3 regions of the Streptomyces sp. NPDC059524 genome follow, and region 1 is predicted to be linked to each of the others. Evidence: riboswitches for the same ligand, from Rfam matches in the RefSeq annotation. Region 1 holds a riboswitch; each other region holds the start of a gene.

Region 1 (4,889 bases):
AGGCGGCCGATCATGTGCTGCTCGCCCGGAGACAGCTTCGCGAGGTCGGCGACGTCCGAGTGGAGGTCGACCTCCTCGACCGTCCACGTGTTCTTGATGGCGTCCCGGTAGCGCTCGTAGAAGTCCGGGTAGCGCATGGGACGCAGGGTCAGCTCGAAGCCGGGGTCCAGCAGGTTCTTCTCGGGGGAGGGAGTGGTCATTACTGGCAGGCCTCGCAGGACTCGGGGTTTTCCAGGGAGCAGGCGACGGCGTCCGGGTCCGCCACCTGGACGGGGACGGTGGAGCGGGCCGCCGCGCGGGCGATGCGCGTCGCGGGGCGCGAGCGCAGGTAGTACGTCGTCTTCAGGCCCGACTTCCAGGCGTACGCGTACATCGAGGAGAGCTTGCCGATGGTCGGCGTCTCCATGAACAGGTTCAGGGACTGGGCCTGGTCCAGGTACGGGGTGCGGGCCGCCGCCATGTCGATCAGGCCGCGCTGCGGGATCTCCCACGCCGTGCGGTACAGCGCCCGCACGTCCGCGGGGACCCAGGTCAGGTCCTGCACCGAGCCGTTGGACTCGCGCAGCGCCTCACGGGTCTGCGCGTCCCACACGCCGAGCTTCTTCAGCTCCTCCACCAGGTACGAGTTGACCTGGAGGAACTCACCGGAGAGCGTCTCGCGCTTGAACAGGTTGGAGACCTGCGGCTCGATGCACTCGTAGACACCGGCGATCGAGGCGATCGTCGCGGTCGGGGCGATCGCGAGCAGCAGCGAGTTGCGCATGCCGACCGCGGCGATGCGCTCGCGCAGCGCCGCCCAGCGCTCCGGCCAGACCGGCTCGACGCCGTAGTGGTCCGGGTGCAGGACGCCGCGCGCGGTGCGGGTCTTCTCCCAGGCCGGCAGCGGCCCGTTGCGCTCGGCGAGGTCCGCCGAGGCCTCGTACGCGGCGAGCATGATCCGCTCGGCGATGCGCGTCGACAGGGCGCGCGCCTCCTCCGAGTCGAAGGGCAGCCGCAGCTTGAAGAACACGTCCTGCAGGCCCATCGCGCCCAGACCCACCGGACGCCACTTCGCGTTGGAGCGGCCCGCCTGCTCGGTCGGGTAGAAGTTGATGTCGACGACCCGGTCCAGGAACGTGACGGCCGTGCGGACGGACGCGTCCAGGCGCTCCCAGTCGATGTCCCCGGTCGCGGTGTCCACGAACGCCCCGAGGTTGACCGAGCCCAGGTTGCACACGGCCGTCTCGCCGTCGTCCGTGACCTCGATGATCTCGGTGCACAGGTTCGAGGAGTGGACCGTGTGGCCGGGCTCCGCCGTCTGGTTGGCGGTGCGGTTGGCGGCGTCCTTGAAGGTCAGCCAGCCGTTGCCGGTCTGCGCGAGGGTGCGCATCATGCGGCCGTACAGGTCCCGCGCGGGGATCGTCTTCTGCGCCTTCCCCGCGGCCTCGGCCTCGCGGTAGGCGGCGTCGAACTCCTCGCCCCACAGGTCGACCAGCTCGGGCACGTCGGCGGGGGAGAACAGCGACCACGGCTGGTCCGCGTTCACCCGGCGCATGAACTCGTCCGGGATCCAGTGCGCGAGGTTCAGGTTGTGCGTGCGGCGCGCGTCCTCACCCGTGTTGTCCCGCAGCTCCAGGAACTCCTCGATGTCGGAGTGCCAGGTCTCCAGGTACACGGCGGCCGCGCCCTTGCGGCGCCCGCCCTGGTTCACGGCGGCGACCGACGCGTCGAGCGTCTTCAGGAACGGCACGATCCCGTTGGAGTGCCCGTTGGTGCCCCGGATCAGCGAACCGCGGCTGCGGACGCGGGAGTACGACAGACCGATGCCGCCGGCGTGCTTGGAGAGGCGGGCCACCTGGTGGTAGCGGTCGTAGATCGAGTCCAGCTCGTCCAGCGGGGAGTCGAGCAGGTAGCAGCTCGACATCTGCGGGTGCCGGGTGCCGGAGTTGAACAGCGTGGGGGAGGAGGGCAGGTAGTCGAGCCGGCTCATCAGGCCGTACAGCGCGGCGACCTCGTCCAGGGCGCGCACCGTCTCGTCCTCGGCCAGGCCGCAGGCCACGCGCAGCAGGAAGTGCTGCGGCGTCTCGACGACCTTGCGGGTGATCGGGTGGCGCAGCAGGTAGCGGCTGAAGAGCGTGCGCAGGCCGAAGTAGCCGAATCGGTCGTCGGCGGCCGGGTCGATCAGTGCGTCGAGCCGCGCGGCGTGCCCGCGCACGAACTCGGCGGTGCGGTCCGCGATCAGGCCCTCGCGGTGCCCGACCTCGATCGAGCCGGTGAACGAGGTGACGCCCTGCGAGGCGGCCTCGGCGGCGACGGTGAGGGTGAGCAGACGCGCCGCGAGCCGCGAGTAGGCCGGGTCCTCGGAGATCAGTCCGGCGGCCGCCTCGGTGGCGAGCTCGCGCAGCTCCGCCTCGTCGGCCCGGGCGGACCGGCCGCGCAGCGCCGCGGCGGCGACCCGGCCCGGGTCGGCGTCGGGCAGGTCGGCGGTCAGCTCGGTCAGCGTGCGCAGCAGCGCGGTGCCGGGGGCGTCGGCCTCGGCACGGACCGGGGCTGAGGCGGGATCGGCGGGCGCGATCGTCACTGGGGGGCTCTCCCTCGCTCGGCTCGGGGCCCGCGGGGAGGAGGAGTGGCCCGGGCGCGCACACGGGGGCGCCCGCGTCACCGGCCCGTTCCGCGAGGCCCTGACGTCTTCGGCACCCGGGCCGGACGGCTCGGGCGCACCGTCGGCAGGTCTTCGGACTCACGTGAGGGGCCTTTGTGGCCTTACGTTCACCGTTGCGGGACAGTTCCGGACTTGCACCGGATTCCCCTGCGACGACAGCGAGAGCGAGCATACATGTTGTGCCCGGGCTTCCGCTCCGGGCCCACATGTTGTGTCGCGGTGAGGTCAGGCCACCCCGGGCCGCTTCAGGAGCGTGGTCACGAAGTCGGCCGTGAAGTCGCGCGGGCCGGTGCCGAGCGCGACCCGGCCGCGATGCGCGGTGCGGGCGGCGACGAGCGGGGACTCGGCGTAGTAGGCGCGCGGGTAGTCGCTGTCGTAGGGGATGAACACGGTCTTGCCGCGGGTGAGTTCGCTCGCGCACTCCACGACGACGGTGCCGTCGGCGGCGGTGACGAACGACTCGTCGGCGCAGACCCCGACGGCGAGCGGGTCGTGCAGCGGGCTGCCCGCGGCCTCCGTGTACGCCTCCAGGTAGTACCGCATCAGACGGGCGGTCAGCGCCATGCCCTCGCCCGCGTCCTCCAGGACGGCCAGGTGGTCCTTGGTGAAGCGCCAGCCGTGCGTCGCGTCGAGCCCGACCATCGTGTACCGGATGCCCGAGGACACCACGAGGTCGACGGCGTCCGGGTCCGCCCAGGCGTTGAACTCGGCGACCGGCGTGATGTTCCCGGGCACCTCCGCGGCCCCGCCCATGAAGACGAGGTGCTTCACGCGCCGCGCGAAGTCGGGGTCCTCGGTGAGCGCGAGCGCCACGTTGGTCAGCGGGCCCGTCGCGCACACGGTCAGCTCGCCCTCGTACTGGCGTGAGAGGCGCAGCATGGCCTGTGCGGAGGTCTCCGTCTGCTCGGGCACGCTCGCGTCGGGCAGCCGCTCGGAGCCGAGGCCCTCCGCGCCGTGGAACTCGCCGGCCGCGGAGTACGGCAGCCGGGTCAGCGGGCGGCCCGCGCCCCGGTGCACGGGCACGTCGCCGTCGATGCCGAAGGCGCGGGCCAGGGCGCGGCCGTTGCGGAAGGCCTGGGAGGCGGGCACGTTGCCGCCGACGGTCGTGTAGGCCTTGAGGTCCCACAGGCCGGTGCCGAGCAGGTACTGGAGCGCGACGGCGTCGTCGATGCCGGGGTCGCTGTCGAGGACGATGGGTGCGGTCAAGGGTTCCTCCAGGGCGGGTGGTGCCGATCGTCGGGTGGTGCCGATCGTCGGCCACCGTAACGGGACGAGCCCCTCCAGAGGTGGAGGGGCTCGTCCTTCGAGAAGGGTGTGACCAGGGCTAGTGTCCGGCGCCGGTCCCGACGGCCGGGAGCTCGACCTTCACGCCCTTGTCGCCGGCGTCGGCCGTGTAGTCCGACGGAGACGTCTCGTCGATGCCGTCCGGGGCCTTGAGCGCCTTCAGGACGAAGGTGAGGACCACGGTGACGACGACGTTCAGGACGAACGCGGTGAGGCCGATGTAGCCGATCTCGCCGATGCCCGGGATCTCCTTGGCGGAGCCGCCGAAGTGCTTCTGCGTCGGCGAGGCCACCCCGTACGCGGCGACCGTGCCGTAGACCATGCCGACGGCCCAGCCGGCGAGCAGGGCCCAGCGGTGGAACCAGCGGGTGAACAGGCCGCCGACCAGGGCCGGGAAGGTCTGCAGGATCCAGATGCCGCCGAGCAGCTGGAAGTTGATGGCGACGGTCTTGTCCATGGTGAGGACGAAGGCGAGCGCGCCGACCTTCACCAGCAGGGACACCAGCTTGGAGACCTTGGTCTCCTGCGCGGGTGTGGCATCCGGCTTGATGAAGTCCTTGTAGATGTTGCGGGTGAAGAGGTTGGCCGCGGCGATGGACATGATCGCGGCGGGGACGAGCGCGCCGATGCCGATGGCCGCGAACGCGACGCCCGTGAACCAGTCCGGGAACATGTTCTCGAACAGCTGCGGGATCGCCAACTGGCCGTTCTGGACCGTGACTCCGGCCGCGATCGCCATGAAGCCGAGCAGCGCCAGCAGGCCGAGCATGAGCGAGTACAGCGGCAGGATCGTGGTGTTGCGCCGGATGACCTCGCGGCTCTTCGACGACAGGGTCGCCGTGATCGAGTGCGGGTACATGAACAGCGCGAGCGCCGAGCCGAGCGCGAGGGTCGCGTACGTCCAGGTGCCCTGCGAACCGGGTGCGAGCGCCCCGACGGGCTTCTCGGTCGCGGGGTTGATCTG
Region 2 (4,889 bases), on a different contig from region 1:
GCCCTGCGGTGCGGGATCCGGCCGAGCCGCACCACGTCGGCGACCGTCAGCTCCACCTGCGTGTCGGACTGCTGCTGCACCAGCGCGATCCGGCGCGCCGCCTCCCTGCGCCCCACCCCGGCGAGCGGCTCGCCGTCGAGCGTGACGACACCGGCCGTCGGCGCGAGCACCCCGGCGAGCAGCCGCAACAGCGTCGACTTGCCCGACCCGTTCGGCCCCAGCACCCCCGTCACCGAACCGGGCTTCGGCGCGAGACAGACCCCGTCCAGGATCAGCGTCCCGCCCGCCGTGCGGGCCACGCGCTCGGCGCCGAGCCCCGCCGTCATCGGGTGCTCCGGCCGCGCCACAGCACGTACACGAACGCGGGCACGCCGATCAGTGACGTCACCACCCCCACGGGGACCTCCTGCGGTTCGAGGACGGTGCGGGCGAGCGTGTCGACCCACACCAGGAACACGGCACCGGCGAGCGCGGTGGCCGGGAGCAGCCGGGTGTGTCCGGGGCCCACCAGGGCGCGGGCCGCGTGCGGCAGCACCAGTCCGACGAAGCCGATCGCGCCCGCCGCGCTGACCAGCGCCGCCGTCAGGAGCGCCGTCACGCACAGCAGGACGAGCCGGGTGCGGGCCACCCGCACGCCGAGCGCGGCCGCCGCCTCGGGGCCGAACGCGAACGCGTCGAGGGTCCGCCCGTGTCCGAGACACACCGCGAGCGTGACCACGAGGACCGCCAGACACAGCCACACCTCGGTCCAGCCGACGCCGCCGAGCGAGCCGAGCAGCCAGAACAGGACGCCGCGCGTGGTCTCCGCGTCGGCCGCCGTCAGGACGACGAACGAGGTCAGCGCCGAGAAGAGCTGCATCGCCGCGACGCCGCACAGCACCACCCGGTCCGTGGTTCCGCCCAGCGCGTGACTGAGCACCAGCACCAGGCCGAACGAACAGACGGCGCCCAGGAACGCGCCGCCGGACACCGACAGGGCGCCCCCGCCGATCCCCAGCACGACGACCAGGACCGCGCCGGTCGAGGCCCCGGAGGAGACGCCGAGCACGAACGGGTCGGCGAGCGGATTGCGCAGCAGGGCCTGCAGGACCGTGCCGCAGACCGCGAGGCCCGCCCCGGACACGGCGGCCAGCAGGGTGCGCGGCAGCCGCAGGTTCCACACGATCCCGTCGCGGATCGGCGACAGGTCCGAGCTGCCCCAGCCGAGCCGGGCCGCCACCGAAGCCCACACGTCGCCGACCCCGATGTGCGCGGGCCCGATCGTGATGGCCACGGCGACCGAGACGCACAGGGCGGCGAGGCCCGCCGCCGCGTACGACGCCGCGCGCGGACGGGTCACTTGGTGAGGCCGAACGCGCGCAGCGCCGCCGCCACCTTCTCCACGCCGTCCACGGTGCGGATCGTCGGGTTGAGGTCCTGACCCTTGAGCAGCACGTACCGCTTCTCGCGGACCGCCTTCATGTTCCGGGTCGCGGGGTCGGACTCCAGGAACCTGATCTTCTGCGCCGCCGATTCTGCCGACTGCGAGCGCCGGGTCAGATCGCCGATCACCAGGACGTCCGGATCGCGGTCCACGACCGTCTCCCAGTTGATCTGCGGCCACTCCTCGTGCGTGTCGTCGAAGACGTTGCGCACCCCGAGCGCGTTCGTGATGACGCCGGGCGCGCCGCAACAGCCAGCCATGTACGGCGACTTGGAGTCGGAGAACCAGTACAGGACGCTCACGCCCTCGGCGTCCGCGCCCGAAGCGGCCTTCCGCACCCGCGACTTGAGCCGCGTCACCAGCTTCTCGCCGCGCTCGCGCACGTCGAAGATCCGCGCCAGGTCCCGGATCTCGCCGTAGACCGTGTCCATCGTCAGCGCCTCGGTGCGGACGCCGTCGCCGTCACCGCTGTTGTCCTTGTCCGCGCAGTCGGTGGGGGAGAGGTACGTCGGCACGCCGAGCTTCTCGAACGAGGCGCGCGGTGCCACGCCGCCCTTGCCGAGGGTGTAGCCGAACGAGGCGGCGGCGAAGTCGGGTTCCTTGTCGAGGACCTTCTCGAACGACGGGTAGCGCTCCGCGAGGCGCGGCACCTTCGCGTTCGCCTTCGCAAGGTTCGGGCGCACCGGGTCGGTCCAGGTGCCGGTGCCCGCCATCCGGTCGGCGAGGCCGAGGGACAGCATGATCTCGGCGGAACCCTGGTCGAGGGCGACGGCGCGGCGCGGCGGGTGCGGGACGTGCACGCGCTGCCCGCAGTTGGTGAGCGTGACACCGGCGCCGGCCGCGTCGCCGGCGTGGTCCGACGGGGCGCCGGAGCCGCACGCGGTGAGCAGCAGCGCGGTGATCGGCACGAGGGCACAGAAGCGGGCGAGACGTGCGAAGGGCACGGGAGATCCTTTAGCGTCCAGGGCTCAAACGCGGAGCCGGCCAACGGTCCGCCCCGGCCGGTGGACGGGCGGGGCCGCCAGCAGGTCTTCGGACTCGGGGTCGTCCGGACGGAGCGCCTTCCCGGGCCCGGTTCCCCCCGGCCCAGTGGCAGTTGCCCCGCCCGTCGCCCTCACCGCTGCGCGTCAGTTCCGGTCTTGCACCGGATTCCCTGACCCGAGTACGTACAAGTACGCACAAAGGTACGACTGGCTTGGGGAAGCTATCACAGGGCGTCACCACCCCGGCAGGGCGCCTCGGTCCTCGCCCGACCAGGCCCGCAGCTTCTCCGGATTGCGCACCACCCAGATCCGCGCGACCCGTCCCCCGGCGAGATCGAACGCGGCCACCGTCAGTACCACGCCGTCCCGGAGCGCGACGAGGCCCGGCGCGCCGTTGACCGTGCGCTCCAGGAGTTCCAGGCCCGGCGCCTTGTCGGCGATCGCCACCATGTATGAGGCGATGCGCGCCGCCCCCTCGACCGGGCGCAGCGCGGCCCCCGCCAGACCGCCGCCGTCCGAGGTCATCACGGCGGACGGGGCGAGCAGGCCGACGAGCGCGGCGATGTCCTTCGCCTCCCAGGCCCGCCTGACCTGCCGCACCGCGTCCGCCTGCCCGGCGGCGACGCCCTCGGAGCGCGCGGCGCCCGCCCGGCGCCGCGCCGAGGCGGCCAGCTGTTTGCAGGCCGCCGGCGACCGGCCGAGGACCTCCGCGATCTCCGCGAACGGATACCGGAACACGTCGTGCAGTACGAACGCCACCCGCTCGGCCGGCGTCATCGACTCCAGGACGACGAGGAACGCCATGCTCACGGACTCGTCGAGAACCATCTGCTCGGCGGGGTCGCCGCCCTGGCCGTGCGCCCACTCGGACCGGTCCGGGAGCGGCTCGGGCAGCCACGCGCCGACGTAACGCTCGCGCCGGGCGCGCGCCGAGCCGAGCACGTCCAGGCAGATCCGGCCGGTCACCGTCGTCAGCCAGGCGCCCGGCGCCGCGATCGCGTCCCTGCGGTCCCCGGGCAGCGCGTACCAGCGGGCGTACGCCTCCTGCACCGCGTCCTCCGCCTCGGCCAGCGAACCGAGCAACCGGTAGGCCACATTGAGCAGTTGGCGCCGCTCACCCGCGACCGCGTCCGTGTCCGCCCCCGCCGTCCCCACACCGACCGCCCCCTCGCCTTACCTTTCGCCGGCCTGCGTCGTCGGCCTGTCGAGACCTTATCGACCGACTGCCCCCGGGGCGGGAAAGAGGACCAGGCCATGACCACCCACGTGACGACCACCCGGCGCACCGTCTCGTTCCTGCGCGTCGCGATCGCGGTGCAGACCGCGACGATCTTCCTCCAGGCCGTCTCGGCGGGACTGCTGCTCACCGCCTCCTACGGGGAGGCGCTGCACAGCGCCGGGGCCCGCGTGATGTACGCGGCGTCGATGCTGTACCTGCTCGCGGCGGTGCTGGCGTGGAAGCCGGGCGGCGGTCCGGTCCGGCCCGTGTGGCACGCCACCGGCTTCCTGCTGCTCGCCTCGGCGCAGGTCGTGCTCGGTGTCGCGCACGTGCCGTCGGTCCATCTGCCGCTGGGCGTGCTCATGTTCGGCCTGAGCGTGCTGGCGCTCGCGCGCGGTGCCGGCGGTCCCCGCTGAACGCGGAGGCGTCAGTAGTCGACCGGGTCGCGGACGATCGGGCACGTCATGCAGTGCCCGCCGCCGCGGCCCCGGCCCAACTCGGCCCCGACGATGGTGATGACCTCGACGCCGGCCTTGCGCAGCAGGGCGTTCGTCTGGGTGTTGCGGTCGTACGTGAAGACGACGCCGGGTTCGAGGGCCACGGCGTTGTTGCCGCTGTCCCACTGCTGGCGCTCGGACGCGTACACGTCGCCGCCGGTCTCGATGACCTGCAGGCCGGGCAGGCCGAGCGCCTTCGCGACGACGTCGACGAACGGGGTCGAGCCCTCGTCGGTGAGGTCGAGACCCGGGGCCCGGTCGCTGGGGCGCAGCGTGAACGTGTGGACCGACTCCATGATCCGCGGGTAGAGGGTGACGATGTCGCGGTCCGCGAACGTGAAGACGGTGTCCAGGTGCATCGCCGAGCGCAGCCTGGGCATGCCCGCGACGATCACCTGCTCGGCGGCGCCGTTCTCGAACAGGGCCCGTGCGACCTGGGTGACGGCCTGTCGTGACGTGCGCTCGCTCATGCCCATCAGGACGACGCCGTTGCCGACGGGCATGATGTCGCCGCCCTCGAACGTGGCCTGACCCCAGTCGCGTTCGGGATCTCCCCACCACACCCGTGAGCCGGTGAAGTCGGGGTGGAAGAGGTAGACGGCCTTCATGAGCAGCGTCTCGTCGTGCCGGGCCGGCCAGTAGAGGGGGTTGAGCGTGAGGCCGCCGTACAGCCAGCACGTGGTGTCGCGGGTGTAGAGGGTGTTGGGCAACGGCGGCATCAGGTACTCGCGCGCGCCGGTGGACTCGCGCGCCAGGCCGACGTACGG
Region 3 (4,889 bases), on a different contig from region 1:
CCATCACGGCGCCCCCGGCGGCACGAACGGCAACCCCGCGGGAGCGCCCCCCTCGATCAGCCGCCACAACGCGTCGGTGTCGGCGTGCCGCTCGATCAGATCCCCGAGCCGGTCCAGCTGCTCCTCGCGCAGCGCCGCGAACGACGTGTCAGGTGCCGGGACGAACCGCCGGCCCGAAGCCGCCGCGACCTCCCGCAGGAACGCCCGCCGGAACCCGTCCGACTCCAGGGACCCGTGCCAGTGCGTCCCCCACACGGCCCCCACCCGGCACCCGTCCAGGAACGCCTCGCCGCCGAGCACGTCCGCGACCCCGTGATGGATCTCGTACCCCTCGACGGGCTCGCCCAGGGCCTGCCCCACGGGACGGGCCAGCGTCTTCTCCCGCGCGAAGCGCACCCGCACCGGGAGGAGCCCGAGCCCTTCCACGACCCCGGCCCGCGACTCGACCTCGTCCTCGATCCGCTCCCCGAGCACCTGGAACCCGCCGCAGATGCCGAGCACCGGCCGCCCCTCGGCGACCCGCCGGGCCAGCGCGTCGGCGAGCCCGCGCTCGCGCAGCCACTCCAGGGCCTTCACGGTGCCGCGCGTGCCCGGGACGACCACCAGATCGGCGTCGACGAGCTCCTCGGCCCGGTCCACGAACCGCACGACGACGCCCGGCTCCGCCGCCAGCGCGTCGACGTCGGTGAAGTTCGACATGAGGGGCACCGCGCACACCGCGACCCGCAGCACGTCCTCGCCGACCGGCGGCGCCACGACGGATTCGCGCACCGTGCCGCGCAGCGACACCCGCAGCCCGTCCTCCTCGTCGATACCGAGCCCGTGCTGGTACGGCAGGACGCCGTACGTGGGCCGGCCCGTCAGCGATTCGAGCATGTCGAGGCCGGGTTCGAGCAGGGTGACGTCGCCGCGGAACTTGTTCACCAGGTATCCGGCGAGCAGCTCCTGGTCCTCGGGCGCGAGCAGCGCCGTCGTGCCGAAGAACGACGCGAAGACGCCCCCGCGGTCGATGTCACCGACGACGAGGACCGGCAGCCGGGCGGCGCGCGCGATGCCCATGTTCACGATGTCGGTGCGGCGCAGGTTGATCTCGGCGGGGGAGCCCGCCCCTTCACAGATCACGGCGTCATGACTGCCCCGGAGTTCCTCCAGGCATCCCACCACCGTGTCCAGCAGGGCCGCCTGCCGCCCTCCGTGGTAGCCGCGCGCGCTCAGCTCGCCGACCGGCTTGCCCATCAGGACGACCTGGCTGCTGCGGTCGCTGCCGGGCTTCAGGAGCACCGGGTTCATCAGCGCGCTCGGCTCGGCCTTCGCGGCCTGCGCCTGCATGGCCTGCGCCCGCCCGATCTCGGCGCCCTCGCGCGTCACGAACGAGTTGAGGGACATGTTCTGCCCCTTGAACGGCGCGACCTTCACGCCCTGCCGCACCAGCCACCGGCAGATCCCGGCGGTGACCACGCTCTTCCCGGCGTCCGAGGTCGTGCCCGCGACCAGCAGGCCGCCGCCCCTCCTCGCGCCCGTCATCGACGGCCCCACAGCAACCGCGCGCCCACACAGACTCCCAACGCCGAAAGACTCACGCGCCGCGACAACCGCACGGCCCGTTCCACATCACGTACGTGCACGGGCCGACCCCGCTCGTTGAGGACCGGCCGGTGCTCGACCCGCCCGGCGTACGACAGCGTGCCGCCGAGACGCACCCCGAGCGCGCCCGCGAACGAGGCCTCCACGACGCCCGCGTTCGGGCTCGGATGGCGCTCCGCGTCGGACCGCCAGGCGCGCACCGCGTCCCGGGGCCGGCCGCCGGTCAGCACCGCGAGGGCGCCCGTCAGCCGGGCGCCGGGCCAGCCGGCGACGTCGTCGAGCCGGGCCGAGGCCCAGCCGAAGCGCCGGTAGCGGGGCGACTTGTGACCGACCATCGCGTCCAGCGTGTTCACCGCGCGGAAGGCGAGCAGCCCGGGGACCCCGGCGGCGGCGCCCCACACCAGGGCGCCCACGACCGCGTCGGAGGTGTTCTCGGCGACCGACTCGACGACGCCGCGCGCGATGCCGTCGGCGTCCAGACCCTCGGGGTCGCGCCCGCACAGCCGGGGCAGCAGCTCCCGGGCCAGCTCCACGTCCCCCGCCTCCAGGGCGGATCCCACGGCCCGCGCCTCACGGCCCAGCGAGGTGCCGCCGACCACGGCCCAGGTCGCGGCGGCGGTCAGCGCGACGGAGGCGGCGGGGGAGCGGCGTACGGCACGGGCGGCGAGCGCGCCCAGGGCGGCGGCGCCACCGGCGCACACGGCCGTGTGCAGGGCGCCCCGGCCGCGGTCGTCCCGCCACAGCACGCGCTCGACGGCTCCCGCGGCGCGGCCGAAGCCGGCGACGGGGTGCCCGCGGCGCGGATCGCCGACCAGGAGGTCGCTGAAGATACCCAGGGCGGCGCCGTACGCGAAGACGCGCTCGGCCCGCCGTGCGCCGCGCGGGGCGAACATGGCGGTAGTTGTCCTCACTCAGGGTGTCCACGCCCTGGTTCGAAGAGACCGGCAGCGTGAGTTCCTGGCTCGCCCTCCGGGGGAGGGCTGACAGTGGCGGGACCGCGCCGGATTCGCACCGGCTTCCTCTGCTGCTGCCGTATATGGCGAGGGAAGTGCACCACGCTCCGCGAACGCACGTCAACTTGCTGTTGACCTGCGGCGGGTGAGTGTGGCCAGGTCCACAACACGTCGGCGGGGTGGCGACGCGGATGCGTCCCCACCCCGCCGAGGGAGTGCTGCGACCGTGGTCAGGCCACGATCAGAAAGATCCCGTACGCGACCGCCGCCGTGCACAGTGCGAAGCACAGGTAGGCGCCGGAGACGGCGAGTGTCGCCGAACCGCCCGCGCGCGTCGCCGACTCCTTCTTGGAGAGGCCGACGATGCCGAGGGTGAACAGGCCCACCAGGGCCACCGTCACCACGAGGCTGACGCCGAACACGGAGCCGAGGGCCGCCCAGTCGATCTTCATAGCTGGTCCTGCTTCCTTACAGCGTGGCGCCGGCGGGGCGCGCGGGGTCGGCCACGGAAGCGGCCGCGGCGGGGACGGGGGTCTCCTCGACGGCCACCGGACCGGCCGGCGGCGGCGTGACCGCGGCGATCGCGGTCGTGACGACACCGGCGGGCTCCTCGGCGGGGGCCTCGGTGCCGATCTCGTCGGCCGTCACGTTGTGGTGGTCGACCGAGTTGCGGCGGGACAGCGCCCAGATGACCGAGGCGCCGCCGATGAGCAGCGCGGCCGTCAGGCCGATGCCCCAGGGGCCCTGCTGGGTGAGGAACTCGGCGCCCGCGCCGACCAGACCGGCCGCCGGCAGGGTCAGACCCCACGCGACGAACATCCGGGTGGCGGTCGACCAGCGGACGACACCGCCCTTGCGGCCGAGGCCCGAGCCCATGACGGCGCCGGAGCAGACCTGGGTCGTGGAGAGCGAGAAGCCGATGTGCGAGGACGCGAGGATCGCCGTCGCGGCGCTGGTCTGCGCGGCGAAGCCCTGCTGCGGGGCCAGGTCGGTGAGGCCCTTGCCCATGGTGCGGATGATGCGCCAGCCGCCCAGGTAGGTGCCCATCGCGATGGCCAGACCGGCCGAGACGATGACCCACAGCGGCGGGTCGGCGTCCGGCGCGAGCACACCGCCGGTGATCAGGGCGAGCGTGATGATGCCCATCGTCTTCTGCGCGTCGTTCGTGCCGTGCGCGAGGGAGACGAGGCCGGCCGAGGCGATCTGCCCGGCGCGGTAGCCCTTGGCGGTGGCCTTCTCGTCGGTCTTCTTGCTGATGCGGTAGGTCAGGCGCGTGGCGAGCATCGCGGCGAGGCCGGCGACGAGCGGCGCGGCGACCGCGGGCAGCAGCACCTTGGTGACGACGGTGCCGCCGTTGACCGACGACCAGCCCATCGACATGACGGCGGCGCCGATGAGGCCGCCGAACAGGGCGTGCGAGGAGCTGGAGGGCAGGCCGACCAGCCAGGTCAGCAGATTCCAGAGGATGGCGCCCACCAGCGCCGCGAAGATGACCTCTGTCTTGAGGCCGTCCTCGTTGATGATGCCGCCGGAGATCGTTTTAGCGACTTCGACGGAGAGGAACGCTCCGACGAGGTTCAGCACGGCGGACATGGCCACCGCCGTCTTCGGCTTGAGGGCGCCTGTCGAGATGGTCGTCGCCATCGCGTTGGCGGTGTCGTGGAAACCGTTGGTGAAGTCAAAGACCAGTGCGGTAACGATCACGATCGCTAGGAGCAGCGTGATGTGTTCCATTTACCCAGGCTTCGGTTGGACGTCAGTGGCTCGTTGAACGTAGGGAAGTCGGGTGAACGGAAGATGAACTGGGCGGGGCTGAGCGGTGTCCCGATCCGGAGTGCCGCCGCTCCCTTTGGTGCGAGGCGGCGGCCGTGGTTCCGGATCACCCCCGCGAAAGCCCCGGAATTCCGGGTTCCGCGGGACTTTCGGCCCGGGTCGGACTACCCCCGGGCGAACCGCTCGAGCTGGGCCTGCGACCCGTTGAAGAGATTCTGATCACCCGGCAGGCCGCCCTTGTTGGCGTACTGCCAGAACGTCCAGTACGACCAGCCGCGCGGCAGCGGCCCGGCGGTCCGCGCGTAGTGGGCCAGCCACAGCGCGTGATTCCCGGCGAAGGCCCCGCTGTTGCCGGTGCACTTCTTCCACCACGTGTAGTTGGTGTAGATCACCGGACGCCGCCCGGTCCGGCGCAGCACCTCGTCGCTGAACGAGTCGATCCAGGACACCAGCTTCGCCCTGCTCATGCCGTAGCACTTCTTCTTCGCGCTGTACGGGTTGTACTCGATGTCGAGCGCGGGCGGCAGTGTCCGCCCGTCCCGGGTCCACCCGCCGCCGTTGCGTACGAAATACGCGGCC

The links. Region 1 has a riboswitch for cobalamin ahead of ACFW9D_RS01565 (ribonucleoside-diphosphate reductase subunit alpha). Riboswitches for the same ligand answer to the same signal wherever they lie in the genome.
Region 2: linked by a shared signal. The riboswitch ahead of ACFW9D_RS03520 (ABC transporter substrate-binding protein) and the one ahead of ACFW9D_RS01565 (ribonucleoside-diphosphate reductase subunit alpha) in region 1 are both predicted to bind cobalamin.
Region 3: linked by a shared signal. The riboswitch ahead of ACFW9D_RS30570 (cobalamin biosynthesis protein) and the one ahead of ACFW9D_RS01565 (ribonucleoside-diphosphate reductase subunit alpha) in region 1 are both predicted to bind cobalamin.

Annotation. Positions count from the first base shown of each region.
Region 1 is NZ_JBHYTK010000004.1:10,400-15,288, reverse strand. Features, by position in the region: gene ACFW9D_RS01570 (ribonucleotide-diphosphate reductase subunit beta) at 1-200, opposite strand, end outside; gene ACFW9D_RS01565 (ribonucleoside-diphosphate reductase subunit alpha) at 200-2,560, opposite strand; cobalamin riboswitch at 2,687-2,830, opposite strand; gene ACFW9D_RS01560 (nucleoside hydrolase) at 2,867-3,847, opposite strand; partial or broken gene ACFW9D_RS01555 (sodium:solute symporter) at 3,966-4,889, opposite strand, start outside.
Region 2 is NZ_JBHYTK010000007.1:99,162-104,050, reverse strand. Features, by position in the region: gene ACFW9D_RS03530 (ABC transporter ATP-binding protein) at 1-326, opposite strand, end outside; gene ACFW9D_RS03525 (FecCD family ABC transporter permease) at 323-1,339, opposite strand; gene ACFW9D_RS03520 (ABC transporter substrate-binding protein) at 1,336-2,367, opposite strand; cobalamin riboswitch at 2,429-2,633, opposite strand; gene sigJ (RNA polymerase sigma factor SigJ) at 2,641-3,561, opposite strand; gene ACFW9D_RS03510 (hypothetical protein) at 3,661-4,041, shown strand; gene ACFW9D_RS03505 (arginine deiminase) at 4,053-4,889, opposite strand, start outside.
Region 3 is NZ_JBHYTK010000146.1:7,039-11,927, forward strand. Features, by position in the region: gene ACFW9D_RS30565 (cobyric acid synthase) at 4-1,524, opposite strand; gene ACFW9D_RS30570 (cobalamin biosynthesis protein) at 1,521-2,477, opposite strand; cobalamin riboswitch at 2,516-2,659, opposite strand; gene ACFW9D_RS30575 (hypothetical protein) at 2,768-2,989, opposite strand; gene ACFW9D_RS30580 (anion permease) at 3,006-4,271, opposite strand; gene ACFW9D_RS30585 (lysozyme) at 4,475-4,889, opposite strand, start outside.